Regions from separate parts of the Streptomyces sp. JLYT201 genome, predicted to be linked through region 4. Evidence: riboswitches for the same ligand, from Rfam matches in the RefSeq annotation. Region 4 holds a riboswitch; each other region holds the start of a gene.
The links. A riboswitch is a leader RNA that binds a small molecule or an ion and turns the genes downstream of it on or off. The one in region 4 is predicted to bind cobalamin.
Positions count from the first base shown of each region.

Region 1: linked by a shared signal. The riboswitch ahead of metE (5-methyltetrahydropteroyltriglutamate--homocysteine S-methyltransferase) and the one ahead of AC5WAM_RS14400 (ribonucleoside-diphosphate reductase subunit alpha) in region 4 are both predicted to bind cobalamin.
Region 2: linked by a shared signal. The riboswitch ahead of AC5WAM_RS02055 ((2Fe-2S) ferredoxin domain-containing protein) and the one ahead of AC5WAM_RS14400 (ribonucleoside-diphosphate reductase subunit alpha) in region 4 are both predicted to bind cobalamin.
Region 3: linked by a shared signal. The riboswitch ahead of AC5WAM_RS29855 (ABC transporter substrate-binding protein) and the one ahead of AC5WAM_RS14400 (ribonucleoside-diphosphate reductase subunit alpha) in region 4 are both predicted to bind cobalamin.

Region 1 covers NZ_CM182551.1:1,149,722-1,156,650, reverse strand. Annotated here, with positions in the region: gene AC5WAM_RS04965 (amidase) at 1-47, shown strand, start outside; gene AC5WAM_RS04960 (TetR/AcrR family transcriptional regulator) at 78-647, shown strand; gene metE (5-methyltetrahydropteroyltriglutamate--homocysteine S-methyltransferase) at 693-3,017, opposite strand; cobalamin riboswitch at 3,180-3,396, opposite strand; gene tsaD (tRNA (adenosine(37)-N6)-threonylcarbamoyltransferase complex transferase subunit TsaD) at 3,523-4,587, shown strand; gene AC5WAM_RS04945 (GNAT family N-acetyltransferase) at 4,587-5,165, shown strand; gene alaS (alanine--tRNA ligase) at 5,186-6,929, shown strand, end outside.
Region 2 covers NZ_CM182551.1:509,446-516,374, reverse strand. Annotated here, with positions in the region: gene AC5WAM_RS02070 (bifunctional cytochrome P450/NADPH--P450 reductase) at 1-1,882, shown strand, start outside; gene AC5WAM_RS02065 (MFS transporter) at 2,065-3,306, shown strand; gene AC5WAM_RS02060 (cytochrome P450 family protein) at 3,562-4,782, shown strand; cobalamin riboswitch at 4,863-4,984, shown strand; gene AC5WAM_RS02055 ((2Fe-2S) ferredoxin domain-containing protein) at 5,048-5,455, shown strand; gene AC5WAM_RS02050 (cobalamin-binding protein) at 5,484-6,398, opposite strand; gene AC5WAM_RS02045 (SMP-30/gluconolactonase/LRE family protein) at 6,535-6,929, shown strand, end outside.
Region 3 covers NZ_CM182551.1:7,064,153-7,071,081, reverse strand. Annotated here, with positions in the region: gene AC5WAM_RS29875 (MFS transporter) at 1-921, opposite strand, end outside; gene AC5WAM_RS29870 (Rrf2 family transcriptional regulator) at 1,170-1,598, opposite strand; gene AC5WAM_RS29865 (ABC transporter ATP-binding protein) at 1,747-2,622, opposite strand; gene AC5WAM_RS29860 (FecCD family ABC transporter permease) at 2,619-3,683, opposite strand; gene AC5WAM_RS29855 (ABC transporter substrate-binding protein) at 3,680-4,696, opposite strand; cobalamin riboswitch at 4,846-5,032, opposite strand; gene AC5WAM_RS29850 (VOC family protein) at 5,056-5,502, opposite strand; gene AC5WAM_RS29845 (helix-turn-helix domain-containing protein) at 5,508-6,380, opposite strand; gene AC5WAM_RS29840 (HAD family hydrolase) at 6,619-6,929, shown strand, end outside.
Region 4 covers NZ_CM182551.1:3,601,325-3,608,253, reverse strand. Annotated here, with positions in the region: gene AC5WAM_RS14410 (hypothetical protein) at 1-160, shown strand, start outside; gene AC5WAM_RS14405 (ribonucleotide-diphosphate reductase subunit beta) at 73-1,110, opposite strand; gene AC5WAM_RS14400 (ribonucleoside-diphosphate reductase subunit alpha) at 1,110-3,521, opposite strand; adenosylcobalamin-variant (AdoCbl-variant) riboswitch at 3,668-3,766, opposite strand; gene AC5WAM_RS14395 (GNAT family N-acetyltransferase) at 3,867-4,364, opposite strand; gene AC5WAM_RS14390 (hypothetical protein) at 4,525-5,160, opposite strand; gene mctP (monocarboxylate uptake permease MctP) at 5,229-6,848, opposite strand; gene AC5WAM_RS14380 (DUF3311 domain-containing protein) at 6,845-6,929, opposite strand, start outside.

The sequences.
Region 1 (6,929 bases), 2.5 Mb from region 4:
CGTGCCCGTCCGAGCGCCCCGCCGGGGCCGGGCTCGCCGTCCCGTAGAAGCTAGGAATGCGCGTTAAGGTGAACGGCATGAGTCCCAGGCCCATGGCCCGACCCGGCGGGCGCAGCGCCCGGGTGCAGGCGTCCGTGCACGCCGCCGTGCGCGAGCTGGAAGCGGAGCAGGGCCGCGCGGCGCTGACCGTCCCGCTGGTCGCGGCGCGGGCCGGGGTCACGCCGTCCACGGTCTACCGCCGCTGGGGCGACCTCCAGGAGCTCCTGTCGGACGTCGCGGTCGAGCGGCTGCGGCCCGAGGCGGACCCCGCGGACCACGGCGGCTTCCGCGCCGACCTGACGGCGTGGGCCGAGCACTTCCTGGAGGAGATGTCGTCGGCGCCGGGCCGGGCCTATCTGCGCGACGCGCTCCTCGGTGACCCCGAGAGCGGCAACGCGAGCCGCTGCTCGGACTACTCCGCCGAGCACATCGACCTGCTCCTGGCCCGCGCCGCCGAGCGGGGCGAGCGGGGGCTGCCGGAGCGCGAGGCCGTCATGGACCACGTGGTCGCGCCGCTGCTCTTCCGGATCCTGTTCCGGCCGGACGGCCTGTCACCGCGGTTCGCGCGCGACCTCGTGGCAGCGGTCCTCGCCCAGGGCGACCGCTGAGCGCCGCCCGGTGGCCGGGGCGTCCCGGCCACCGGGCGGCGCGCGTCAGGACTCCCGCGCCGTCAGCTCGGCCCGGACCTGCCGCGCGGCGGCGACCAGGTTCTCCAGGGAGGCCCGGGTCTCCGGCCAGCCGCGCGTCTTCAGGCCGCAGTCCGGGTTGACCCACAGGCGCCCGGCCGGGATGGCCTCAAGTCCCTTGCGCAGCAGGGCGGCCGCCTCGTCGGCGCCCGGCACCCGCGGCGAGTGGATGTCGTACACGCCGGGACCCACCTCGCGCGGATAGCCCGCGGCGGCCAGCTCGTCCGCGACCTGCATGTGCGAGCGGGCCGCCTCCAGGCTGATGACGTCCGCGTCGAGGTCGTCGATGGCCTGGAGGACGTCGCCGAACTCCGCGTAGCACATGTGGGTGTGGATCTGCGTCTCCGGCCGCACGCCGCTCGTGGTGAGCCGGAAGGACTCCGTCGCCCACCGCAGGTACGCGGCCCGGTCCGCGGCGCGCAGCGGAAGCGTCTCGCGCAGCGCCGGCTCGTCGACCTGGATCACCGACGTGCCCGCCGCCTCCAGGTCGTTCACCTCGTCGCGCAGGGCGAGCGCCACCTGGCGCGCGGTGTCGCCGAGCGGCTGGTCGTCGCGGACGAACGACCACGCGAGCATCGTCACCGGACCGGTCAGCATGCCCTTGACGGGCCGGTCGGTGAGCGCGTTCGCGTACGCGGTCCAGCGCACCGTCATCGGCTCCGGGCGCGAGATGTCCCCGGCGAGCACCGGCGGCCGCACATAGCGCGTGCCGTACGACTGGACCCAGCCGTGCCGGGTCGCCAGATAGCCGGTGAGCTGCTCGGCGAAGTACTGGACCATGTCGTTGCGCTCGGGCTCGCCGTGCACCAGGACGTCGATGCCCGCCTTCTCCTGGAAGGAGAGCACCGCCTGGATCTCGGACTCGATGCGCTCCTCGTACCGGGCCGTGTCGATGCGGCCCGCGCGCAGGTCGGCGCGGGCCGCCCGCAGTTCGGTGGTCTGCGGGAACGAGCCGATGGTGGTCGTCGGGAGCAGCGGCAGGCCCAGGCTCGCGCGCTGGGCGGCGGCCCGCTCGGGGTAGGGCTGCGCGCGCCGGGCGTCGGCGGCGGTCGCGGCGGCGGCGCGGGCGCGCACTGCCGGGTCGTGGGTGAGCGCGGAGCCCGCGCGCGACGCCAGGTCGGCGCGGTTCGCGGCGAGTTCGGCGGCGATGGTGTCCGGGCCCTGGGACAGGCCGCGGGCCAGGGTGACCAGCTCGGTCGTCTTCTGCCGGGCGAAGGCGAGCCAGCGGGCGACCTGCGGGTCGATGTCGCGCTCGACGGCGGCGTCCAGCGGCACGTGCAGCAGGGAGCAGGAGGCGGCGACGTCCACGCGGTCGGCGAGCCCGAGCAGGGTGCCGAGGGTGCTGAGGGACTTCTCCAGGTTGTTGATCCAGATGTTGCGCCCGTCGACGACCCCCGCGACCAGGCGCTTGCCGGGCAGGCCGCCCGCCCGCGCGAGGTCGTCCAGGTTGGCGGCGGCGGGCCCCGTGAAGTCGACGGCCAGCCCGTCCACGGGCGCCTTGGCGAGCACGGGGAGCGCCTCGCCGAGCCGGTCGAAGTAGGAGGCGACGAGCAGCTTCGGACGGTCGTCGAGCGCGCCCAGGTCGCGGTAGGTGCGGGCCGCCGCGTTCAGGTCGGCGGGCGTGCGGTCCTGCACGAGCGCGGGCTCGTCCAGCTGCACCCAGGCGGCGCCCGCCGCCCGCAGATCGGCGAGGACCTCCGCGTACACCGGAAGCAGCCGGTCCAGGAGGGTCAGCGGCTCGAAGCCCGGATCGACGTCCGGCGCGGGCTTGGCGAGCAGCAGATAGGTGACCGGGCCGACGAGCACGGGGCGCGCGGCGAGGCCGAGCGCGAGCGCCTCCTTCACCTCGGCGACCTGCTTCGTCGCGTCCGCCGCGAACACGGTGTCCGGGCCCAGCTCCGGCACCAGGTAGTGGTAGTTGGTGTCGAACCACTTGGTCATTTCGAGGGGCGCCACCTCCGCGGTGCCCCGGGCCATCGCGAAGTAGCCGTCCAGCGGGTCCGCCGCGACGGCGGCGCGGTGCCGCGCGGGGATCGCGCCGACCATCACGCTCGTGTCCAGGACGTGGTCGTAGTACGAGAAGTCGCCGGTCGGCACCTCGTGGACACCGGCGTCCGCGAGCTGCTCCCAGTTCGTGCGGCGCAGTAGGGCCGCCGTCTCCCGCAGGCCCGCAGCGCTGACGCGGCCCTTCCAGTAGCCCTCGACGGCCTTCTTCAACTCCCGGTCTGCGCCCTGGCGGGGGTAGCCGTACACGGTGGCCCGTGCCGCCGCGGCTGCGGACTTGTCTGTCACAGAACTCTCCTTCGCGAGCAATGTCGTGTGGGTCCCGGGACGATCGGGAGCGCGAAGGAGCAACAGACCGGCCGACCGGCCACGGCCGTCGATGGCCGCGCGCCTGTGCCCGATGTGTACGCCGACCCGCCCACGAGGTCACCGGTGAGCCGCGCACGCCGGGGCGCGCACGGGCAACGGGCAGGTCTTCGGACTCGCGGGCGAGACCTCCGAGGAGGTCACCTACTGGCCGTCGCTTCCCGGGTCCGTGCCGGACCCAGTGCGTATGACGGCGGTCGTTCCCACTCACCGCTGCGGGGCAGTCCCGGATTTCCACCGGGTTCCCTCTTACGACGCCACTGCCTGGCGGGCAGGACGAACCAGTCGCGCCGCAAGCGTAGGTGATGAACCCCTGTCCGGGGGAGGGGGGAAGACGACAGGCGCGGCTTATTGCATATTGATTGCAATTACTATGGAGCCGCATTAGCTGGGCCGGTCGGCACGCGGAAGAAGCGGGAGTACACGCATGGCACCCCCTCGGATCGTTCTGGGGATCGAGTCTTCGTGCGACGAGACCGGGGCAGGTCTCGTGCGGGACGGGCAGCTGCTCGGGCACGCCGTCGCGTCCAGCATGGACGAGCACGCCCGCTTCGGCGGCGTCGTCCCCGAGATCGCCGCCCGCGCCCACGTGCACGCGCTGAACCCGGTGGTCCGCAGCGCCCTCGACCGGGCGGGGCTGCGGCTCGGCGACATCGGCGCGGTGGCCGTGACGACCGGGCCGGGCCTCTCCGGCGCCCTCCAGGTCGGCCTCGCCGGGGCGAAGGGCCTCGCGTACGCACTCGACGTACCGCTGTACGGCGTGCACCACCTGGCCGGGCACGTCGCCGCCGACACCCTGGAGCACGGGCCGCTGCCGGACCCGTGCGTGGTCCTCATCGTCTCCGGCGGCCACACTTCGCTGCTGCTCGTGCGCGACCTCGCCCGGGACCCCATCACCCACCTGGGCGACACCCTGGACGACGCCGCGGGGGAGTGCTTCGACAAGGTGGCCCGCGTCTTCGGCCTGCCCTACCCGGGCGGCCCCGCCGTCGACCGCGCGGCCCGCGCGGGCTCGTCGGACGCGGTGGCCTTCCCGCGCCCCCTGACCGGGCCGCGCGACGACCCGTACGCCTTCTCGTTCTCCGGTCTGAAGACCGCCGCGGCCCGCTGGGCCGAGAGCCACCGGGGCCGCGAACTGCCGGTCGCCGACGGGGCCGCCGCGCTCCAGGAGGCCGTCGCCGACGTCCTGACCCGCAAGGCGGTCGCGGCCTGCGCCGCGCACGGCGTGGGCACGCTCGTGGTCGTCGGCGGCGTCGCCGCCAACTCCCGGGTGCGGGCCCTCGCCGAGGAGCGCTGCCGGGCCGCGGGGATCACCCTGCGCGTCCCGCCGCTGGGCCTGTGCACCGACAACGGCGCGATGATCGCCGCCGTCGGCGACCTCCTGGTGCGCGCGGGCGCCGAGCCCGCACCCCTCGACGTGTCCATCGACCCCTCGGCGCCCCTTGAGCACGCCGCGCTGCACCCCGTCGCCCGCGTCGCGAGGGCCGCCTGATGGCCGCCGTCGTGCACCGCCTCGCGGGCCCCGGCCTGCTCGCCCACCGCGAGGGCATCCGCGCCGTCTACGCCGCCGCGTTCGCCGAGCCGCCCTGGCACGCGGAGCCCGCCGAGGCCGACGGGTATCTGACGCGCCTCGCGGCCGACGCCGCCCGGCCCGGCTTCGCGGGCGCCGTCGCCCTCGACGGCGAGCGGGTGCTCGGCTTCGCCACGGCCTGGACGTCGAGCACCCCGCTGCCGGACGCCCGCTCCTACCCGCGCGTCACCGCCGCGCTCGGCGCCGAGCGCACCGCCGCCTGGCTGTGCGGCGGCCTGGAGGTCGACGAACTCGCCGTCGTGCCCGGCGCGCACGGGCGCGGACTCGGCCGTACGCTCCTCGAAGCGGTCACGCGCGACGCGCCCGACGCCCGCTGCTGGCTGCTCACGTCCGTGCGGGCCGACGCCACCGTCCGCTTCTACGAGCGGCTCGGCTGGCGGCAGGTCACCCACCCCGCCCCCGACGGCCACGGCACCGCCGTCTTCCTCGGCCCCCACCACCCGGCGCGCACCGCCGCCGCCCCGCCCCTGTCACCCTGAGCCCCCGCCCGGAGCACGCCTTGCGCACCGCCGACATCCGCACCCGCTTCCTCGACTTCTTCGCCGAGCGCGGCCACACCGTGGTGCCCAGCGCCCCGCTGCCCACGCCCGACCCGACGCTCCTGTTCGTCAACGCGGGCATGGTGCCGTTCAAGCCGTATCTGACCGGCGAGGTGGCACCGCCGTGGCCGCGCGCCACCAGCGTGCAGAAGTGCGTGCGCACCCTCGACATCGAGGAGGTGGGCAAGACCACCCGGCACGGCTCGTTCTTCCAGATGAACGGCAACTTCTCCTTCGGCGACTACTTCAAGGAGGAGGCCATCGCCTACGCCTGGGAGCTGAGCACCCGCCCCGTCGCCGACGGCGGCTACGGCCTCGACCCGGCCCGGATCTGGGTCACCGTGCACCACTCCGACACCGAGGCGCGCGCCCTGTGGCGGCGGCTCGCGGAGCTGCCCGACGAGCGGATCGTGGCGCGCGGCGACGAGGACAACTTCTGGCACATGGGCGTGCCCGGCCCGTGCGGACCGTCCTCGGAGCTGTTCTACGACCGGGGCCCCGCCCTCGGCCGCGCGGGCGGCCCCGCCGTCGACGAGGACCGGTACATGGAGTTCTGGAACCTCGTCTTCATGCAGTACGAACGCGGCGAGGGCACCGGCAAGACCGGCTTCCCGATCCTCGGCGAACTGCCCCGCCGTAACATCGACACCGGCATGGGCCTGGAGCGCATGGCCACCCTCCTCCAGGGCGTCGACAACCTGTACGAGACCGACGAGACCCGGCCCGTCCTCGACCGCGCCGCCGAGCTCGCCGGGGTCCGCTACGGCGCCGACGCCACCGCCGACGTCCGTCTGCGCGTCGTCGCCGACCACGTCCGCACCGCCCTGATGCTGCTCGCCGACAACACCGCGCCCGGCAACGAGGGCCGCGGCTACGTGCTGCGCCGCATCCTGCGCCGCGCCGTGCGCTCCCTGCGCCAGCTCGGGTACGGCGACCCGGCGCTCGCGGACCTGCTCGCCGTCGCCCGCGACCGGATGGCGCCGAGCTACCCGGAGGTCGCCGACGCCTTCGCGCGCATCGCCGACCAGGCCCAGGGCGAGGAGGACGCCTTCCGCGCCACCCTCAAGCAGGGCACCACCGTCCTGGACACCGCGGTCACCCGGGTCAAGGCCGACGGCGGGCGCCACCTGCCCGGCGCCCAGGCCTTCCTGCTGCACGACACCTACGGCTTCCCCATCGACCTCACCCTGGAAATGGCCGCCGAACAGGGCGTCGAGGTCGACCGCGACGGCTTCACGGCGCTCATGCGCGAGCAGCGCGAGCGGGCCCGCGCCGACGCCCGCGCCCGCAAGTCCGGCTCCGCCCCCGACACTTCGGCCCTGCGCGCCGTCCTCGACGCGCACGGGCCCACCGACTGGCGCGCCTGGGACACCCTGGCGACGGACTCCCGCGTCCTCGCGCTGCTGGGCCCCGCGGGTCCCGTACCGGTCGCCCGGGACGGCGAGATCGTCACCGCCGTCCTCGACCGCACCCCGTTCTACGCCGAGTCCGGTGGCCAGGACAGCGACGCCGGACGGCTCACCGGGGCCTCGCTGGAGGCCGAGGTGCTCGACGTGCAGCGGCCGCTGCCCGGCCTGGTGGCCCATCAGATCCGCGTCGCGGCAGGGGAGGTGGCCGTCGGCGACGCCGTGCACGCGGCCGTCGACCCCGAGTGGCGCCTCGGCGCGCGCCAGGCCCACTCGGGCACCCACGTGCTGCACGCCG
Region 2 (6,929 bases), 3.1 Mb from region 4:
GGAGATCAAGCAGACCCTCACCCTCAAGCCCGACGCGTTCACCCTCAAGCTGGCCCGGCGCACCAGCGACGAGCGGCGCCTGCCCGCCGCCGCGAGCAGCGCGCCCGTCAGCGAGGACCGGCCCGCGGCCCGCCGCGCCACCGCGACCGCACTGACCCTGCTGCACGGCTCCAACCTGGGCACCTGCGCCGGACTCGCCCACGACCTCGCCGCCGACGGCGACGACCACGGCTTCACCACCGAGGTCGCCCCCCTCAACGACCGCGCGGGCAGGCTCAGCCCCGCCGACGGCCCCGTGGTGATCGTCGCCGCCTCCTACAACGGCCGTCCCACCGACGACGCCGCCGAGTTCGTCACCTGGCTGGAGGGCCTGGAGCCCGGCGCCCTCGACGGCCTGCGGTTCGCCGTCCTCGGCGTCGGCGACCGCAACTGGGCCGCCACCTACCAGCACGTACCGACCCTCATCGAGGAGCGGCTCACCGCCGCCGGTGCCACCCCGCTCCTGGAGCGCGGCGCCGCGGACGCCTCCGGTGACTTCGCCGGCACCGTGGACCGCTGGAGCACCGACCTGTGGACGGCCCTGCTCGACCGCTACGGCGCCGCCGACGGCGAGGCCGCGCGCCCCGAGCCCGACGCCGCGGAGCCGCAGGGCCTGTACGAGCTTCAGGACGCCACCGCGTGCGTCACCGGTGAACTCGCCGCCCGGCACGGCGTCCAGCCCATGGACGTGCTCGACGCGTACGAACTCGTCGACATGGAGCACGAGCTGGGCCGCTCCAAGCGCTTTCTGAAGCTGCAGCTGCCCATGGGCGTCACCTACCGCACCGGCGACCACCTGGCCGTCCTGCCGCAGAACCCCGACGCGCTCGTCCAGCGGGTCACCGCCCGCTTCGGCCTCGACCCGGAGCGTACCGTGCGGCTGAGCGCCCGCCGCCGCGCCCGCAACACCCTGCCCGTCGACCGGCCGCTGACCCTGCGCCGGCTGCTCACCGACTTCGTGGAGCTCCAGACCCCGGCCACGCCCGAGCAGGTCGCCGTCCTCGCCGAGCACACCGCCTGCCCGCCCGAGCGCCGCCCCCTGGCCGAACTCGCCGGACTCGACGCCGACGCCTTCCGCGAGCGGGTCACCGCCACCGGGCTCAGCGTCCTGGACCTGCTGGAGCGCTACCGCGCCTGCGAGCTGCCCTTCGAGCGCTTCCTGGAGCTCCTCCCCGTGCTGCGCCCGCGCCACTACTCCATCTCGTCCTCCGCGCAGGCCGCGCCCGGCGAGATCGACCTGATGGTGTCGCTGCTCGCCGCGCCCCACCGCGCGGGCGAGGGCACCTTCCAGGGCGTCGGCTCGCACTACGTCCAGACCGTGCGGGCCGGGGACACCGTCCGGGCCAGGGTGCTCCCGTGCGGCGAGTCCTTCCGGCTGCCGGAGGACGACGCGGTCCCGGTCATCCTGGTCAGCGCGGGCACCGGCCTCGCGCCGTTCCGCGGAGCCGTGCTCGACCGCCTGCACACCGGGTCCACCGGCACGCTGCTGTGCTACTTCGGCTGCGACCACCCCGAGGTCGACTACCTGCACCGCGAGGAGTTCGAGACGGCCGAGGCGGTCGGCGCCGTCAGCATGCGGCCCGTCTTCTCCCAGGCTCCCGAGGACGGCGCCCGCTACGTCCAGGACCGCATCGCCCGGGAGAGCGCCGAGGTCTGGGACGTGCTGACGGCGGGCGGCCGGGTCTACGTCTGCGGCGACGGCCGCCGGATGGCCCCCGCCGTGCGGGAGGCGTTCATGGCCGTCCACCGCGAGCACACCGGCGCGTCCGACGCCGAGGCCGCCGCCTGGCTCACCGGGCTCACCGAGTCCGGCCGCTACGTCGAGGACGTCTGGACCGGCTGAGCCCGCCGCCCCACCTGCCGCACCCGCCCCGCTCCGTGGTCACGCACGCCCACCCGGCGCACCCGTGACCACCGGGCCGCACCCCTTCATCCCGCACCTCCGACCGATGGGAACCCCATGGCTGTCGCACCCCCGACCACCCGCCGAGCACCTGTGGCCGACCGCACCCCGCGGGGGCGTCGGTGAAGGCGCGCGGGACGGCCGCCCTGACCCTCGGCGTCGCCGTCGCCCTGATCGCCGGAGCCACCCTGGGCAACGGCGGGGCGAATCTGATGCCCCTGTTCGTCGATGACTTCTCCTCGCGGTTCGCGCTCGGGGACTCCGGCGCGGGACTCGTCGGCGCCACCCAGCTCATGGCCACCGCGCTCGTCACCCTGCGCCTCGCCGCGCGGGCCGCGCGCCCCGGCCGCGTCCGCATGGCTCGCACCGGTCTCGCCGTCGGCCTCGCGGGCTTCGTCGGGGCGACCGCCGCGAGCGACCTGCCGACGCTGATCCTGGCCAATCTCGTCATCGGCGGCGGGCTCGGCGCGGTCTACGCCGCGGCCACGGCGGCGATCGCCGCCACCGACGACGCCGACAAGGCGTCCGCGGCCACCATCGCGGGCACGGTGGCCGTGACCGCCCTGCTGATCATGGCGGTGCCCGCGGCCAACCACAGCGTGGGGGAGGGCACCGGCTTCCTGGTCATGGCGCTGTGCTGCCTGCTCGCCTGGCCCCTGGTGGGCGGCCTTCCCGACGGGCCGACCACGAGCGGGACCGCGCAGCCCGGGGCGGCCCCGGCGGCGCCCGCCCCGGCCGCCACGCCGAACGACGCGGCCACCCCCTCATGGGTCCTGCTGGGCGGGATCGCGCTGCTGTGGGCCGTCACCCAGGGGGCCTGGGCGTACGCCTCGGTCTTCGGCCGCGAACACACCGGCATGTCGCCCTCGGCCGTGTCGGTGGTCCTCGCCGTCTCCGGTGTCGTGGCCCTCGTCGGCGCCGTGCTCGGCCCCGCCGCCGCCCGCCGCTTCGGCCGCACGCGGTCCCTGGCCGCCTTCATCACGGCACAGGCCCTGTCGATGGCCGCCCTGGTGCTCACCCACGACCCGGTGCTGTTCATCGTCGCGGCCGTCCTGTGGCAGGCCTGCCAACTGGCCGTCCTGGTACAGACCCTCGCGGCCGCCGCGCTCCTCGACCCGAGCGGACGCCTGGTGGCCTCCCTCAGCGGAGCGAGCGCGCTGGGCACCGGCATCGGGCCGCTGGCCGTCGGCGCCGTCCTCGACACGGCGGGCGCCGGAGTGCTCGGCGTCCTGCTGGCCCTCGGCACCTTCGTCGCGTCCCTGCCCCCGTTGCGGATGACGGTCGCCAGCGCCACGGCCGACCGCGCACGGCAGGCGGAACCGGAGACCGAGGCCGAGCCCGCTCCCGCGGCCACGTCGGGCTGAACACCCGTCAGGCCCCGGGCCGGGCACGCCCCCACGGACCGTCGCACGGGCGTCGCGCGCGCTCTTCTCCGGGCTCGCGCGGAACCGTACGATCCAGTGGCCGCTCCGCGTACGCCGCCCCGCACGGCGCCCGCGTACGCCGTGCACGGCGCACACCGCGTGCGGCGCACGGTGCGCACAGCACACGCCCGCGCCACGCCCGTCCCCGCACACGCTCCACGCTCGCTCCCTCGTCGACCCAGCCAGAGGTGACCCGTGGACAGCCAACCCCCTCCCTTCCGCCTCGACGCGAGCGCCGGTGACCTCCACGGCGAGAACCGGAGGCTCCGCGCGATCGGCCCCGCCGTGCGCGTGCGGCTCCCCGGTGGACTGCCCGCCTGGGTCCTCACCCGCCACCAACTCCTCCAGGAACTCCTGGCGGACCCCCGTACGGCAAAGGACCCGGCGCACTGGTCCGCGTTGCGGGCGGGGGAGGTGCCGGAGGGCTGGCCGCTGATCGGCATGGTCACCAACCGCGGCATGACCACCGCCGACGGAGAGGAACACCGCCGGCTGCGCGACCTCGTCGCGCAGGCCTTCACCGCGCGGCGCGTCACCGCGATGCGGCCCCGCGTCGAGGCGATCACCCAGAGCCTCCTCGACGCCCTCGCCGAGGGCGGCACCGATCCCGTGGACCTGCGCCGCCACTTCGCCTATCCGCTGCCCATGGCGGTGATCGGCGACCTCCTCGGCGTGCCCGACGAGCGCTTCGACGACTTCCGGAACCTCTCCGCGAGCCTGACCAGCAGCGTCACCCCGCCCGAAGAGACCCTCGCCACCCAACAACGCCTGCACGCACTCCTCGCCGACCTCGTCGCCGACCGGCGGAAGCGGTCGGGGGAGGACCTGACCAGCCATCTGATCGCCGCGCGCGACGACGGCGACCGGCTCTCGGAGCCGGAGCTGATCGGCACCCTGACCCTGGTCCTCGTCGCGGGCCACGGCACCACCCTCAACCTGATCACCAACGCGACGGCGGCGCTGCTCACCCACCCCGAGCAGCGCGCCGCCGTCACCACCGGGCAACGGCCGTGGGACGCCGTGGTGGAGGAGACCCTGCGGTGGGACCCGCCCGTCGCGCACTTCCCGCTGCGCTACGCCCTCGACGACATCCCCGTCGGAAACGTGGTGATCCCGCGCGGCGAGGCCATCCTCGCCTCGTACGCGGCCGCGGGCCGGGACCCCGACCGATTCGGCCCCGACGCCGAGGAGTTCGATATCGCCCGGCCCCGTCCGAAGCACCTCTCCTTCGGCCACGGCCCGCACTACTGCCTGGGCGCGGGCCTGGCCCGTCTGGAGGCGGGCATCGCGCTGCCGGGCCTGTTCGGGCGGTTCCCGGACATGGAGCTCGCCGTGCCGCGCGCGGAGTTGGTGCCGTTGCCGTCCTTCGTCAGCAACAGCGTCCAGGCCCTGCCGGTGACCCTGTACGGCGGCTGACGAGGTCCCGGAGCGGGACCCCCGGGCAGCTGAGGGCAGTCGGATGGAATGATGACGGACGACAAGGCGACGGCGGTCCGAGGAAGCCGGTGTGAATCCGGCGCGGTCCCGCCACTGTGATCGGCGAGCGCGTCCCGACCGGCCACCGCCCCGCAGGGGGTGGGAAAGCCGGGACGAGCGGCGACCCGAGAGCCAGGAGACTCACGCGGTCGCCTCCTCCGCACAACACCGGGGCGGATCTCCCCGGAGAGAGGCAGGACGCGGCATGCCCGCAAGACCGGCCCGGAAGTCGTCCGGCACCGCAGGAAGTCATGACACGGCCACAGGACCGGCGCCCTGCCGGGTCGTCGTCTGCCGAGACTGCTGCTGCGGCAGTCCGAAGGTGACCGGCGTCGACCACGCCGCACAGACCGCGCGCCTGCGGGCCGAGGCACCCGTACGCGTCTCCGCCTGCCTGGACGTGTGCGACCAGGCCAACGTCATCGTGGTCCAGCCCTCTGCCGAGGGCCGGGCGGCCGGTGCCCGGCCGGTGTGGCTCGGCCTGGTCAACGACGCGGACGCGACCGAGGACATCGTCGCCTGGGTCCGCGCCGGGGGCCCCGGCGTCGCTCCGCGGCCGGAGATCCTCGACCTGTACGCCTTCACCCCGCCGCGACGCCGCGCGGTGTCCTGAACCACCGCGCCGGGGCGGCGCGCCCGGGTCAGGGCAGCGGGCGCGCCTCGCCCGCGGTCACCGCCGCCCCGGCGCCCACCCCGTGCAGGACGTGGGCCAGCACCTCCGCCCCGCGGACCACGCGCGGCCCCGGCCGGTTGAAGTACGCGGGCCCGTCCAGGACCCAGACGCGCCCCGACCGGACGGCGAGCAGTTTCGACCAGCCGGGCAGCCGGGTGAGCAGGCCCGTCTCGCGCAGCGTCCGCTCGGGCGGAAAGCCGCAGGGCAGCACGAGCAGCACGTCGGGCCGGGCCGCGCGCACCGCGTCCCACGTCATGGGCCCGGTGTGCTCGCCGGGCCCGGCGAGGAGCGGCTCGCCCCCGGCGGCGGCGATCTGCTCGGGCACCCAGTGCCCGGCCGGCCACAGCGGATCCAGCCACTCGATCGCGACCACCCGGGGCCGCGCACGCCCCGCGGTCAGGGCGCGCACCCGGTCGAGGCGGGCGCGCAGCTCGTCCCGGCGCGACGCGGCGCGCCCCCGCACCCCGAGCACGGCCCCGACCGTGACCAGACAGTCCAGCACGTCGTCGAGGGTGCGCGGCTCCAGGCTCAGGACGCGGGTGTCCGCGTCCAGGAGCCGCACGGTGCGGCTGACCCGCTCGTACGAGACCGCGCAGACGTCGCACAGGTCCTGGGTGAGGACCACATCGGGGCGCAGGGCCGCGAGCGCCTCGGTGTCGAGGGAGTACAGCGAGGACCCGGAGTGCGCCGACCCGCCCACCGCGTCGGAGATCTCACGGCTGCTCAAGGCGTCCTGGTCCAGATCGGCACCGGTCACCACGGGGACGGCCGCCGCCTCCCGGGGCGGCCAGTCGCACTCGTGGGTGCGCCCGACGAGCCCCTCCAGCAGGCCGAGTTCGGCGACGACGTCGGTGGCGGCGGGGAGCAGGGACACGATGCGCATGTGCCGACCCTACGGCGTGCGCCGCCGCCCGCGCCCGCCACCGGTGTGCCCGAGCCGACACCTCCAGACGGTGGTGCTCGCCGCTCCCGGAGCTGATACTTCGCCCGGCACACGACCCGACGACGGAGGAGAACCGATGACGTTGAAGGTGAGCCGGAGGCCGCGCGGAGTGTTGCGCGGGCCGGGCCGCGGCATCGCGTCGCTGGCCCTGCTGGCCGCGGCCGCGGGTGTGCTCGCACCCGCCCCCGCGTCCGCGGCACCGGCCTGTGCCGCCCCGGGGCGGGGAGCGCCGGTCCAGGTGGCGCGCATCCCCGACTGGGTCGAGTCGATCGTCGTGGACGAGCGCGGGCGGATGTTCGCCACCGCGTACTTCACCGGCCGCGTCTACCGGATCGACGCGCCGGGCCGCACCCCCGTACCCCTCACCGGCGACGTGGGAGCGAACGGCGGGATCGTCGTGCGTGCGGACGGCCGCCTCCTCGTCGGCACCGGCAACGACCTCGTGCACTCGCTCACCGGCGACGCGCTGCC
Region 3 (6,929 bases), 3.5 Mb from region 4:
GAGGCCCCAGCCGCACACGCCCCAGACGAGCAACGCCACGACGGTGGAGGGGAGGTGGGCGCTCGTCCACGGCAGGAGGGCGAAGTCGACCGCCGCCACGGCTGTCGCGGTGTTGATGACGCGCCGGCCGCCGAAGCGGTCGACCAGGCCGCCCGAGCCGAGCGTGCCCGCGGTGGCGGCCAGGCCCCAGACGAAGAGCAGCACCGCCAGGGTGGTGCCGCTGCCGTCCGTCGCGCGGTCGAGGCTCTCGCCGATGAAGGAGTAGACCGTGTAGAGGCCGGTGTAGACGAGGAGCGTGGTGAGGAGGGTGAGGCCGATGCGGCGGTCGGCGAGCGGGGCGAGGCGCGTGCGCAGCGGGACCGCCGGGGGCGTGGGGATCGTGGGGAGCAACAGGGCGACGGCCGCGGCGGCGAGGCCCCCGAGGGCCGATACGAAGACCATGGTGAGGCGCCAGTCGCCGGTGGCGCTGCCGATCGCCGTGCCGAGGGGCGAGCCGAGGGCCGTCGCCGCGCTGAGGCCCGTCATCACGATGGCGATGGCCCGGCCGCGCCGCTCGGGCGGGGCGAGGGCCGCGGCCGCCGCGACGGCCGCCGGGGTGATCATCGCCCCGCCGAACCCGGCGAGCGCCCGGCCGACCAGGGCCACGCCGAAGTCGGGGACGAAGGCGGTCAGGAGGTTGCCCGCGGTGAAGACGGCGAACCCGGCGAGGAACAGCGGCCGCCGGGCCCTGCGCGCCGTGCACGCGGCCATGACGGGGCCCAGTACGGCGTAGGTGAAGGCGTAGGCGGTCAGGAGCCAGCCCGCGGTGCCCACGGACACGCCGAGCGAGTCGGCCGCGTCCGGCAGGATCCCGGCGATGACGAAGCTGTCGGTGCCGATGGCGAACATTCCGGCGGCGAGGACGAGGAGCGATCGGTACACGGGGGCGGGACCTCCGGTGGGTGGGTGCGGGGGCACTACGGGTGCGGTGCGTGCGATGCGCGCGGTGCGTGCGAGGGGTGTGGCGGATGCAAGGGGCCCGTCGGCACGTCGGGCGCGTCGGCCCCGTCGGTGCCTCGGCCCCGTCGGGCGCGTCGGGCGCGTCCGAGCGAGCGCTCGATGTAACTGAATCTATTACGACACAGGGCCCAAGAAAGGCCGGTCCGCTCGGACCGGCCCGTTCGACAGGGTCAGGCGACCGTCTCCTTGAGCACGTCGGCGACGGTGACCTCGGCCAGCTCGGCCTTCATCGCCTCCTCCGCGCGGTCGTACGCGCCGCGCAGGACCGGCGGAATGCCGCGCCCCACGGGGCACTTCCGGTTGGGGGCGGAGGCGTGGAGGGCCAGGAGCGGGTCGGGCTCGACCGCGAGGTAGACGTCCCGGAGCGTGATCGCACCGGGCTCGCGGGCGAGGCGCCAGCCCGCGCCCTGGCCGCGCTGCGACACGACGAGGCCCGCGTCGCGCAGACCGCCGAGCGTGCGGCGGATGACGACCGGGTTGGTGTTGACGCTGGCGGCGATCTCGTCGGACGTCACGATGCCGTCGGGGCGCCGGGGGCAGACCAGGGCCATCCACGTCAGCGCGTGCGTGGCCACGGTCATGCGGCTGTTGGCGCTCACGGGCCCTCCGGTCGCTCGGTTCGCTCAGTTCGCTCGACTCCGCTGTCGAAACTGATTCTGTTACGACTGGGGCGCGGCTGTCCAGCCCCGTCCGTTCCCGCGCGGATGCGCGAGCGCGCCGAGGGGCCCCCGGCGTCGGGAGGCGTGGTCATCCGGGCCGTGCGGGCGGCGGGTCCGACGGCCGCAGGAAGGTGACGGTGGGGTGGTCCTGGGGCGCGGCGGGCGGGGTGACCCGGGCGCGGACGCCGTAGACCTCCGCGATGAGGGGCTCGGTGATGACCTCCACCGGCGTGCCGTGCGCGTGCGCCCTGCCCTCCTTCAGGACCAGGATCTCGTCGCAGAACATCGCCGCCAGGTTGAGGTCGTGCAGGGCGATCACCGTGGTGACGGGGAGGGCGGCCACCAGGGTGAGGAGGTCCAGCTGGTGGTGGATGTCCAGGTGGTTGGTGGGCTCGTCGAGGAGGAGCTCGCGGGGGGCCTGGGCCAGGGCCCGGGCGATGTGGGAGCGCTGGCGTTCGCCGCCGGAGAGGGTGTGCCAGGGCTGGTCCGCGCGGTCGGACAGGCCCGTGCGGGCCAGGGCATCGGCGACGGCCCGCTCGTCCTCGGCCGTCGACGGCACCCAGGCGCGGCGGTGCGGCACCCGGCCCAGGCGTACGACGTCCCGCACCGTCAGGTCGACCTGGGTGTCCGCCTGTTGCTCCACCAGGGCGAGACGGCGGGCGACCGCGCGGCGGCCCAGGTCGCGCAGCGGCTCGCCGTCGAGGGTGACCGCCCCGGCGGTGGGGGCCAGGACGCCCGCGAGGAGGCGCAGGAGCGTGGACTTCCCGGAGCCGTTGGGGCCCAGGAGGCCGACCACCGTGCCCGGGCGCGGGGCGAGGGTGACGCCGTCGACGATGAGGCGCCCGCCCGCGGCCCGGGAGACCCGGTCCGCGCTGAGGCCCGCGCCCTCCTGAGCGGGAAGCCCCGCCTCAGGCTCCGCCGGAGTGCCTGCCGAAGGCTCCGCACGGGACCGCGCCGCGCTCATCCGACCCTCCTCGTGCGGTAGAGGACCGCCACGAACGCGGGGACGCCGATCAGCGACGTGACCACGCCGACCGGCACCTCCTGCGGGTCCAGGAGCGTACGGGCCAGGGTGTCCACCCAGATGAGGAACACCGCGCCGGTCAGGGCCGTCACCGGCAGCAGGCGGGCGTGGCGCGGGCCGACGAGCACGCGGGCCGCGTGGGGCAGGGTCAGGCCGACGAAGCCGATGGCCCCGGCCGCGCTGACCAGGGCCGCCGTGAGCAGGGCCGTGGTGCACAGCAGGAGCAGCCGGACCCGGGTGACGTGCACGCCCAGGGCGGCCGCCGCGTCCTGGCCGAAGGCGAACGCGTCGAGGGTGTGGGCCTGGGACAGACAGATCACCAGGGCCACGGCGAGGACCGCCGCGCACACCGCCACGTCCGTCCAGTCCGCGCCGCTCAACGAGCCGAGCAGCCAGAACAGGACGCCGCGCGTCGTCTCCGCGTCCGCGGCCGTCAGGATGACGAAGGAAGTGAGGGAGGAGAAGAGCTGCATGGCCGCCACCCCGGACAGGACCACGCGGTCCGTCGTGGCGCCCAGGGCCTGGCTGAGGAGCAGCACGAAGCCGAACGCGCACAGGGCTCCGGCGAAGGCCCCGCCGGAGACCGACACCGCTCCCCCGCCGACCCCGAGGACCACCACCGCCACCGCGCCCGTGGACGCCCCGGAGGACACGCCGAGGACGAAGGGGTCGGCGAGCGGATTGCGCAGCAGCGACTGGAGGACCGCGCCGCACACGGCGAGGCCCGCCCCGCAGACGCCCGCGAGCAGGGTGCGCGGCATGCGCAGGTTCCACACGATGCCGTCGCGCAGCGGGGTGAGCTCGGCCTCGCCCCAGCCGAGGTGGGCAGCCACCGCCGCCCAGACGTCCGGTACGGAGATGTCGGCCGGGCCGATGGTGACGGCGACGGCCACCGAGAGCGGGAGCGCCACCAGGCCCGCCGCCCACAGCAGGGCCGCGCGCCAGGCGCCGGACCGGAGGCGCGGGCCGCCGCGGGCCCGCTCGCGTGCGGCCGTGCTCACCGGGCCAGGCCGAACGCGCGCAGCCCCGCCGCGACTTGCTCGATGCCGTCGACCGTGCGGATCGTCGGGTTGAGGGCCTGGCCGCTGAGCAGCACGTACCGCTTCTTCTTCACGGCCGTGAGGTTCCTGGTGACGGGGTTGGACTCCAGGAACCTGATCTTCTGGCGGGCGCTCTCGGCCGACTGGGCCTTGCGGGTGAGGTCGCCGATGACGAGGACGTCCGGGTCGCGGTCGGCCACGGTCTCCCAGTTGATCTGGGGCCACTCGGCGCGCGTGTCGGCGAAGACGTTGCGGACGCCGAGGGCGCGGGTGATGACGCCGGGCGCGCCGCAGCAGCCCGCGATGTAGGGCGCCTTGGAGTCGGAGAACCAGTACAGGACGGACGCGTCGGACGCCTTGAGCGTCTGCTTCGCCCTGGTCACGCGGGACTTGAGGTCCGCGACGAGGCGCTCGCCGCGCGCCTGGACGTGGAAGACCCGGGCCAGGTCGCGGATCTCGCCGTAGACGGTGTCCATGGTGAGCGTCTTGGTGCGGGTGCCGTCGCCGTCGCCGCCGTTGTCCTTGCCCGCGCAGTCGGTGGGCGAGACGTAGACGGGGACGCCGAGCTCGGTGAACTTGGCGCGGTCGGCGACGCCGCCCTTGCCGACGGTGTAGAGGAACGACGCGCTGACGAAGTCCGGCTCCTTGGAGAGGACCTTCTCCAGGGACGGGTAGCGGTCGGCGAGGCGCTCGACCTTCGCGTTCTGCTTCTTCAGGCGGGGCAGGACCGGGTCGGTCCAGGTGCCGGTGCCGGCCATGCGGTCGGCGAGGCCGAGGGAGAGCAGGATCTCCGTGGAGCCCTGGTCGAGGGAGACCGCCCGCTTCGGCGGGGCCGTGACCTCGGCCTTCTTGCCGCAGGAGGTGACCGTCACCGGGTAGCCCGCGGCCTTGGCCCCCTCGTCCTGGCGCTTCGCGGAGCCGCCGCCGCAGGCGGTGAGCAGGAGCAGGCCGCCCGCCGCGAGCAGCGCGGTCAGGCGCGCCCCGGGGGCGGTGCGGGCGCCGGGGGCGGCGCTGCGGGGACGGGCGGGCGCGCGGCGTGCGCGAGGGGCGAGAGGGGGCACAGGACTTCCCGGGTCTCATGGCTCATGCGCGGAGCCTGGTCTGCGAAACCCCGCCGCCCGGCGCGCGGTCGGCGGTGCCAGCAGGTCTTCGGACTCGGGTTCGTCCGGGCGGGGCCGCCTTCCCGGATGTCCGGTGACATCCAGTGGCCGCTGGTCCCGCCCGTCCCCCTCACCGCTGCGCGTCAGTTCCGGATTCCCACCGGATTCCCTGGCCCTGGTGCGGGCGCGACTGGCGTGCGCAAGCTATCACCCCGCCGCGGGCCGGGCGGACGTCACCCCTGCTCGGGGCGCGGTTCGCCGCGGTAGGTGCCGAAGGACCACTTGTTGCCCTCCGGGTCCGCGACGGCGAACTCGCGGCTGCCGTACGGCTGGTCCTCGATCTCGCGGATGACCTTCACGCCCGCCTCCTTGAGGCGGCGGTGGAGGGCGTCGACGTGATCCGTGACGACGTACGCACCGAACGTCCCCGGCTTGAGGCACCACTCGGCCGACTCCGGGTCGTACGAGCCGAGCATGACGCCGCCGCCCTCGGGCCAGTCGAGCTGGGCGTGGGCGACGCGGCCGCCGTCCTCGTACACGGCGGTGCGCAGGAAGCCGACGGTGGTGACGAGGAAGTCGATGAGGGCGGGGGCGTCGTGGGCCTGGAAGGCGGGCCAGACGTCGGGGGCGCGGAGGTTCGGGGTGTTCTGAGTGCTCTGTACCGCTTCGGTGGTGTTCATGCCTCTCAGTCTTCGCCGTCGCGGTGTCCCCCGGCTTGGATATTCCGGCACTCCTCGGCCAGCCAGGCGGTCGGGCTCGCGCCCGTGTACTGGCGGAAGTCGCGCACCAGGTGGGAGTGGTCGTAGTAGCCGCAGTCGGCGGCGACGCGGGCGAGGTCGGCGGGCGCGCCCGCGACGACCGCGCGCACGACCCGCGCCTTCGCGTGCTGGAAGCGCATCAGGCGGGCGGCCTGCTTGGGCGTCACGCCGGTCTCGGCGCGGAAGAGGGCCGTCAGGCGGCGCTCGCTGAGCGCGACGTGCGCGGCCAGGCCCCGCAGGGTGCCCGCGCCCCGGTGCCGGGCGAGCCAGGCCCAGGCCTCGGCGACCTCGGGGCGCACCGGGGCGAGGCGCCCGGCGTCGGCGGCGCGGCGCGCCAAGTAGGCGTGGAGGCAGGCGAACCGCTCGTCCCAGCCGTCGGCCTCGCACAGCCGCTCGCGGACCTCGGCGGCGATCCGGCCGAGGACGTCCGTGCCGTCGGTGACGAGCCGTCCCGTCAGCTCGGCGGCCGGGAGGCCGAGGAGCGAGCGGGCCGCGAGCGGGTGCACGGCGAGCTGGATGCCCGCCTGGTGCTCGGGCTGCACGACGTACGCCGGGCTCTGGTGCAGACCGCCCACGACGATGTCGGTGCGCTCGGCGTCGGGCCCGGTGGCCCGCTCCGCCGTGGAGCCGGTGACGACGGGCCCGTCGAGCGAGAAGATCAGCGTCAGATACGGCGACGGCAGGCCGCGGTGCAGGCCCGGCGTCTCGCCGCTCGTGCGGTAGCCCACGGCGGACACGACCTTGCCGCCCTGCTCGGGCGGGAGCGGGACGCGGACGAACTCGCGGCGGGCGGTGTCCATGCGTCCATTGTGACCGCATGTGCGGGCCAGGCACGGCCTCGCGGGCGCCGGGCACGGCTTCGCGGGGGGGGGCGGGCACGGCCTCGCACGCGCCGCCGCGGCTACCCGCTGCGTCGCGTCCCATGCCCGCCACGCACCGTGACATCGATCATGGGAATCGGCCCCGCGCGCTCGTAGCATGTCCCGCCGCTCCGCCCGGGGCGGCGCATCACCTCCGAGGATCCGAGGAACGGACACCATGGCTGTACGAGCACGAAGCAGGAGCAAGCGGGCGGTCCTCGGACTCGCGGGGGCGCTCGCGGCGGCGGTGTTCGCGGGCGGCGCGCTGTGGCCGGGCGCGGACGCGGCCACGGCGCGCCCGTCGGCCGCGCCCGTCCGGCTCGCGCACTGGCCGAAGCCGGTGGCCGCCGAACTCGGCGAGGTCATCGCCGAGAACGCGCACAACGGCGCGTACGCCGTCTTCGACGCGGACAACACGACGTACCGCAACGACCTGGAGGAGGCGCTGCTTCCGTTCCTGGAGATGAAGGGCGTCCTGACCCGGAGGTC
Region 4 (6,929 bases):
GATCGGCCACGCCCACGACCGCCGGATCGACCGGGCGCTGCGGGAGGCCGGGCGCGGGCCCGGGCCGCGGGATCAGAACTCGTCGTCGAAGGAGACCGAGCCCTCCACGGCGACCTGGTACGCGGACGGGCGCCGCTCGAAGAAGTTGGTCAGCTCCTGAACGCCCTGGAGCTCCATGAACGAGAACGGGTTCTCGGAGCCGTACACCGGCGCGAAGCCCAGGCGCGTCAGGCGCTGGTCGGCGACGCACTCCAGGTACTCGCGCATCGAATCGGTGTTCATGCCGGGCAGGCCCTCACCGCACAGGTCGCGCGCGAACTGCAGCTCGGCGTCGACCGCCTCCTTCAGCATGTCCGTGACCTGCTGCTGCAGCGCGTCGTCGAAGAGCTCGGGCTCCTCCTTGCGGACGGTGTCCACGACCTCGAAGGCGAAGGACATGTGCATCGTCTCGTCGCGGAACACCCAGTTGGTGCCGGTCGCGAGGCCGTGCAGCAGACCGCGGCTGCGCAGCCAGTAGACGTAGGCGAAGGCGCCGTAGAAGAACAGGCCCTCGATGCACGCCGCGAAGCAGATCAGGTTCAGCAGGAAGCGGCGGCGGTCGGCCTGGGACTCCAGGCGGTCCAGCTTCTCCACCGAGTCCATCCACTTGAAGCAGAACTCGGCCTTCTCGCGGATGGAGGGGATGTTCTCCACGGCCGCGAAGGCGGCGGCGCGGTCCTCCGGGTCCGGCAGATAGGTGTCGAGCAGCGTCAGATAGAACTGGACGTGCACGGCCTCCTCGAACAGCTGCCGGCTCAGATAGAGCCGCGCCTCGGGGGAGTTGATGTGCTTGTAGAGGGTGAGCACGAGGTTGTTCGCCACGATCGAGTCGCCGGTCGCGAAGAACGCGACCAGGCGGCCGATCAGGTGCTGCTCCTCGGGCGTCAGCTTGGCGAGGTCGGCCACGTCCGAGTGGAGGTCGACCTCCTCCACGGTCCAGGTGTTCTTGATCGCGTCCCGGTAGCGCTCGTAGAAGTCCGGGTAGCGCATCGGGCGGAGCGTCAGCTCGAAGCCCGGGTCGAGCAGGTTCTTCTCACCCGTCGTCGTGGTGTGCTGTTCCGACTGGGACATTACTGGCAGGCCTCGCAGGACTCGGGGTTTTCCAGGGAGCAGGCGATCGCCTCGGGGTCGCTCACCTGCTGGGGGACGGGGGCGGCCGCGGCGGCGGAGCCCCCGGCGGCGCGGGCGATGCGCGTCGCGGGGCGCGAGCGCAGGTAGTACGTGGTCTTGAGGCCCTGCTGCCAGGCGTAGGCGTACATCGAGGAGAGCTTGCCGATGGTCGGCGTCTCCAGGAACAGGTTCAGGGACTGCGACTGGTCGAGGTACGGCGTGCGCGCGGCGGCCATGTCGATCAGTCCGCGCTGCGGGATCTCCCAGGCCGTGCGGTACAGGTTCCGCACGTCGGCGGGCACCCAGGTGAAGCCCTGCACCGAGCCGTTGGACTCGCGCAGCGCCTCACGGGTCTGCGCGTCCCAGACGCCGAGCTTCTTGAGGTCCTGCACCAGGTAGGAGTTCACCTGGAGGAACTCGCCGGACAGCGTCTCGCGCTTGAAGAGGTTGGAGACCTGCGGCTCGATGCACTCGTAGACGCCCGCGATGGACGCGATGGTGGCCGTCGGGGCGATGGCGAGGAGCAGCGAGTTGCGCATGCCGACCTTGCCGATGCGGGCCCGCAGGGCCTCCCAGCGCTCGGGCCAGGCCCGCTCCGTCTCGTAGTGGTCGGGGTGCAGGACGCCGCGCGCCGTGCGGGTCTTCTCCCAGGCGGGCAGCGGCCCGTGGCGCTCGGCGAGGTCCGCGGACGCCTCGTACGCGGCGAGCATGATCCGCTCGGCGATCCGCGTGGACAGCGCCTTGGCCTCGGGGGAGTCGAAGGGCAGCCGCAGCTGGAAGAAGACGTCCTGCAGGCCCATGGCGCCGAGGCCCACCGGGCGCCACTTGGCGTTGGACTTCCCGGCCTGCTCGGTCGGGTAGAAGTTGATGTCGACGACGCGGTCGAGGAACGTCACGGCGGTGCGGACGGTGGCGTCCAGGCGCTCCCAGTCGATGTCGCCGTCCGCCACGAAGGCCCCGAGGTTCACCGAGCCGAGGTTGCACACGGCCGTCTCGCCGTCGTCCGTGACCTCCAGGATCTCCGTGCACAGATTGGAGGAGTGCACGGTGTGGCCGGGCTCGGCGGTCTGGTTGGCGGTGCGGTTGGAGGCGTCCTTGAAGGTCATCCAGCCGTTGCCGGTCTGCGCGAGGGTGCGCATCATGCGGCCGTACAGATCGCGGGCGGGCATGGTCTTCTGCGCCAGGCCCTTGGCCTCGGCCGCGCGGTAGGCCGTGTCGAACTCCTCGCCCCACAGGTCGACGAGCTCGGGCACGTCGGCGGGGGAGAACAGCGACCACTCCTGGTCGGCGGCGACCCGGCGCATGAACTCGTCCGGGATCCAGTGCGCCAGGTTCAGGTTGTGGGTGCGCCGGGCGTCCTCGCCGGTGTTGTCCCGCAGCTCCAGGAACTCCTCGATGTCGGAGTGCCAGGTCTCCAGGTAGACGGCGGCGGCGCCCTTGCGGCGGCCGCCCTGGTTCACGGCGGCGACGGAGGCGTCGAGCGTCTTCAGGAACGGCACGATGCCGTTCGAGTGGCCGTTCGTGCCGCGGATCAGCGAACCGCGCGAGCGGATGCGGGAGTACGACAGACCGATGCCGCCCGCGTGCTTCGACAGACGCGCCACCTGGTGGTAGCGGTCGTAGATGGAGTCCAGCTCGTCGAGCGGCGAGTCGAGCAGGTAGCAGCTCGACATCTGCGGGTGGCGGGTGCCGGAGTTGAAGAGCGTCGGCGACGACGGCAGGTAGTCGAGGCGGCTCATCAGGCCGTACAGCGCGGCGACCTCGTCGAGGGCGTGAGCGGAGTCGTCCTCGGCGAGACCGGCGGCCACGCGCAGCATGAAGTGCTGCGGCGTCTCGATGACCTTGCGGGTGATCGGGTGGCGCAGCAGATAGCGGCTGTGCAGCGTGCGCAGGCCGAAGTAGCCGAAGCGGCGGTCGGCGCCGTCGGCGAGCGCGGCCTCCACGAGGGCGTCCAGACGGGTGCCGTGCAGGGCCGCGAAGGCGGCGGTGCGGTCGGCGATCAGGCCCTCGCGGTGGCCCACCGCGACGGACTCGGAGAACGACGTGACGCCCTGCGAGGCGGCCTCCTCGCGAATGCCGATGCTCAGGAGCCGGGCGGCGAGCCGGGAGTACGCGGGGTCCTCGGAGATGAGCCCGGCGGCCGCCTCGGTGGCGAGCTCCCGCAACTCCGCCTCGTCGGCCTTCGCCGAGCGACCGCGCAGCGCGGCCGCGGCGACGCGTCCGGGGTCGGCGTCGGGAAGGTCGGCGGTGAGGTCGGTCAGGGTGCGCAGCAGGGCGGCGCCGGGCCCGTCGGTGGACGGGGCGGACTGCTCGGCGTGCTGCTGACCGGCTTCGGCCTGCGCTGACGCGGGCTCGGCGGGCGCGATGGTCACGTGGTGCTCTCCCTCGCTCGGCTCTGGGCATCGAGGCAGGCGAAGGCACACGGGCGCGACCGCGCGAGGCGGTACGTACGCCGCGTCCACCAGCCCATGTCCACGAGGCCCGGACGTCTGCACCCGGACCGGGCGGCACGGGTGCGCTGTCGGCAGGTCCTCGGACTTTGTGGGTACGCAAATGCGCACACGTACACCGTTGCGGGACAGTTCCGGACTTCCACCGGATTCCCCTGCGGCGACAGCGAGGACGAGCATACATCTTGTGCCGGGTTTCGGTGGTGCCCCTAGATGTTGTGTCGGAGGTGACCGCTCCCTCACGGGGTGTGGTCGCTCCTCGGCCCGTCAGAGCGTCAACTCGTAGGAGAGGAGCCCCAGACCGGGGACCGGCTCCCAGTCCCGGCGCGGGGCGCGGACGAAGCCGAGCCGCTCGTAGAGCCGCTGGGCCGCGAGCATCGTCGGCTGGGTGGACAGCACGACCGCGGCGCGCCCCGCGGTCCGGGCGCGTTCGACGCAGGCGCGCACCAGGGCCTCGCCCGCGCCCCGGCCGCGCGCCGCGCGCGCGACGGCGAGCATGCGCACCTCCGCCTCGTCCGCGCGCGCGATGTCGGCCATGGGTCCGGCCGCGGGCACGAACGTCACGCCCCCGAGCAGCCGCTCGCCCGCCACCGCGACGAGCACCTCGGCGGCCTCGGCCCGCCCGGCGACATCGCGCAGGTGGTCGCGGTAGCCGCCCTCCTCGGCGCCGAACTCCAGGAAGCCGTCGCGCAGATACGCCTCGACGGTGAGCTCGCCCAGGGCCGCGTACTCGGCGGGCCGCACCCGCCTGATGACCATGTCCATGCGCGGCAGTGTGCCGGAGCGGCGTGCGGGGGGCCGAGGGGGTGCCCGATGGCGTGTCGGCCGGAGCCCCGGGCGGGGTGCCCGGGGGCGTGTCAGCCGGAGCCCCGGGTGGGGTGCCCGGTGCCGTCTCGGCCGGAGCCCCGGGCGGGGCGCCGGTGGGTCAGCCGCCCGCGCCCGGCGGGTCCTGCGGGGCGCCGTCGCCGTTCGGCGGCAGGTCGCCGCGCTCCACGGGGCGGCCCGTGTCGCCGCCGTCCGTGGGCAGGCCCTCGGGGTCGGCCGTCTCGGGCAGGGTCGCGTCGAGTTCGCGGTCGTCGGCGCGGTGGGCGGCCTCGGCGGCGGCGCGCAGCACCTCGCGGCTCACCGCGTCGCGGTCGGCGGCGAGCTGGATGCGCAGCCCGTTCTCCGTGCGGACGTACTCGTGCCGGGAGCCCGTGCGGCGGTACCAGCCCTTGCCGTCCTTCTCGCAGCGCGTGGCGGCGGGCGGGACCGTGCGGCAGTTCCCGTCGGTGACGGTGCCCCGGTCGACGGAGAGCGTGAGCTGCGCGCCGCCCTCGTCCCGTACGTAGGTGGACTGGAAGCCGTAGTCGCCGATCACGCCCACCGACTGGCGGGCCAGCTCGAAGCCGTCGGCCTCCGTCACGTAGACGTGCTCCACGACCGTCTGCGCCGCCTCGGCGCGGGCCTTCAGCTCGGCGCGGTCCGGCGGTGCCGCGCTGTCGAGGCTGTCCGAGCCGCAGCCGGTGAGGGCGAGCGGCGCGAGGAGCAGGGCCGGGAGGAGGCGGCGGGAACGTCTCATGCGCACATCCTTTCGCATGCGTCCGCCGCCGTGCCCCGCCCGGCCCTGTGGGTCCGTAGCGCCTCGGCTCAGTGGCCCGCCCCCACCTTGGGCAGCTCGACGGCCACGCCCTGGTCGCCGGCGTCCGCCGTGTAGTCCTCGGGGGAGGTCTCGTCGACGCCGTCGGGGGCCTTGATCGCCTTCAGGACGAAGGTGAGGACGACCGTCACGACCACGTTCAGGACGAACGCCGTCAGGCCGATGTAGCCGATCTCGCCGATGCCGGGGATCTCCTTGGAGGACCCGCCGAAGTGCGCTTGCGTCGGCGAGGCGACGCCGTAGGCGGCCACCGTGCCGTAGACCATGCCGGCCGCCCACCCGGCGAGCAGCGCCCACCGGTGGAACCACCGCGTGAACAGGCCGCCGACGAGTGCGGGCATGGTCTGCAGGATCCAGATGCCGCCCAGGAGCTGGAAGTTGATGGCGACGGTCTTGTCCATGGTGAGCACGAAGGCGAGGGCGCCCACCTTCACCAGGAGCGAGACCAGCTTGGAGACCTTGGTCTCCTGCTCGGGCGTCGCGTCGGGCTTGAGGAAGTCCTTGTAGATGTTGCGGGTGAAGAGGTTCGCGGCCGCGATGGACATGATGGCGGCGGGCACGAGCGCGCCGATGCCGATGGCCGCGAAGGCCACGCCGGTGAACCAGTCGGGGAACATGTCCTCGAACAGCTGCGGGATCGCCAGCTGCCCGTTGTCGACCTTCACCCCGGCCGCGATCGCCATGAACCCGAGCAGCGCGAGCAGGCCCAGCATCAGCGAGTACAGCGGCAGGATGGTGGTGTTGCGGCGGATCACGTCCCGGCTGCGCGAGGACAGCGTCGCGGTGATCGAGTGCGGGTACATGAAGAGCGCGAGCGCCGAGCCGAGCGCCAGGGTCGCGTACGTCCAGGTCCCCGCGTCCCCGGGCACGAGCGCGCCGACGGGCTTGCCGGTCGCCTCGTTGGTCGCCGAGAACTTCTCGCTCGCCGCGTGGAAGACGTCGTCGAACCCGCCGAGTTTGATCGGGATGTAGATGATGGCCACCACGATCACGATGTAGATCAGGGTGTCCTTCACGAACGCGATCAGCGCCGGGGCCCTCAGGCCCGAGGAGTAGGTGTACGCGGCGAGCACGCCGAAGGCGATGAGCAGCGGCAGGTCCTTGACGAACCAGTTGGTGTCGTCGCCGCCGCCGACGCCCATCACGTCCAGGACGGCCTGGATGCCGACGAGTTGGAGCGCGATGTAGGGCATCGTCGCGAGGATGCCGGTGACGGCCACCGCGAGCGAGAGCCCCTTGGAGCCGAAGCGCCCGCGCACGAAGTCGGACGTGGTCACATAGCCGTGCTTGTGCGAGACCGACCAGAGCCGGGGCAGGAAGGTGAAGATCAGCGGATAGACGAGGATGGTGTACGGCACCGCGAAGAACCCGGCGGCGCCGGCCGCGTAGATCGCCGCGGGCACGGCCACGAAGGTGTACGCCGTGTAGAGGTCGCCGCCGAGCAGGAACCACGTCACCCAGGTGCCGAACGACCGGCCGCCGAGGCCCCATTCGTCGAGGCTGTCGCTCTCGGCCCGGCGCCAGCGGGCGGCGAGGAAGCCCATGACGGTGACCGCGAGGAAGAAGAAGATGAAGACGGCGAGCGCGACGCCGTTCACGCCGTCGTTCATGACCGCGCACCCCCCTGGCCGCGGGCGGCCCTGCGGGCGCGCTGCTCACGCTGCCACAGCTGATAGGCGATCATCGTGAGC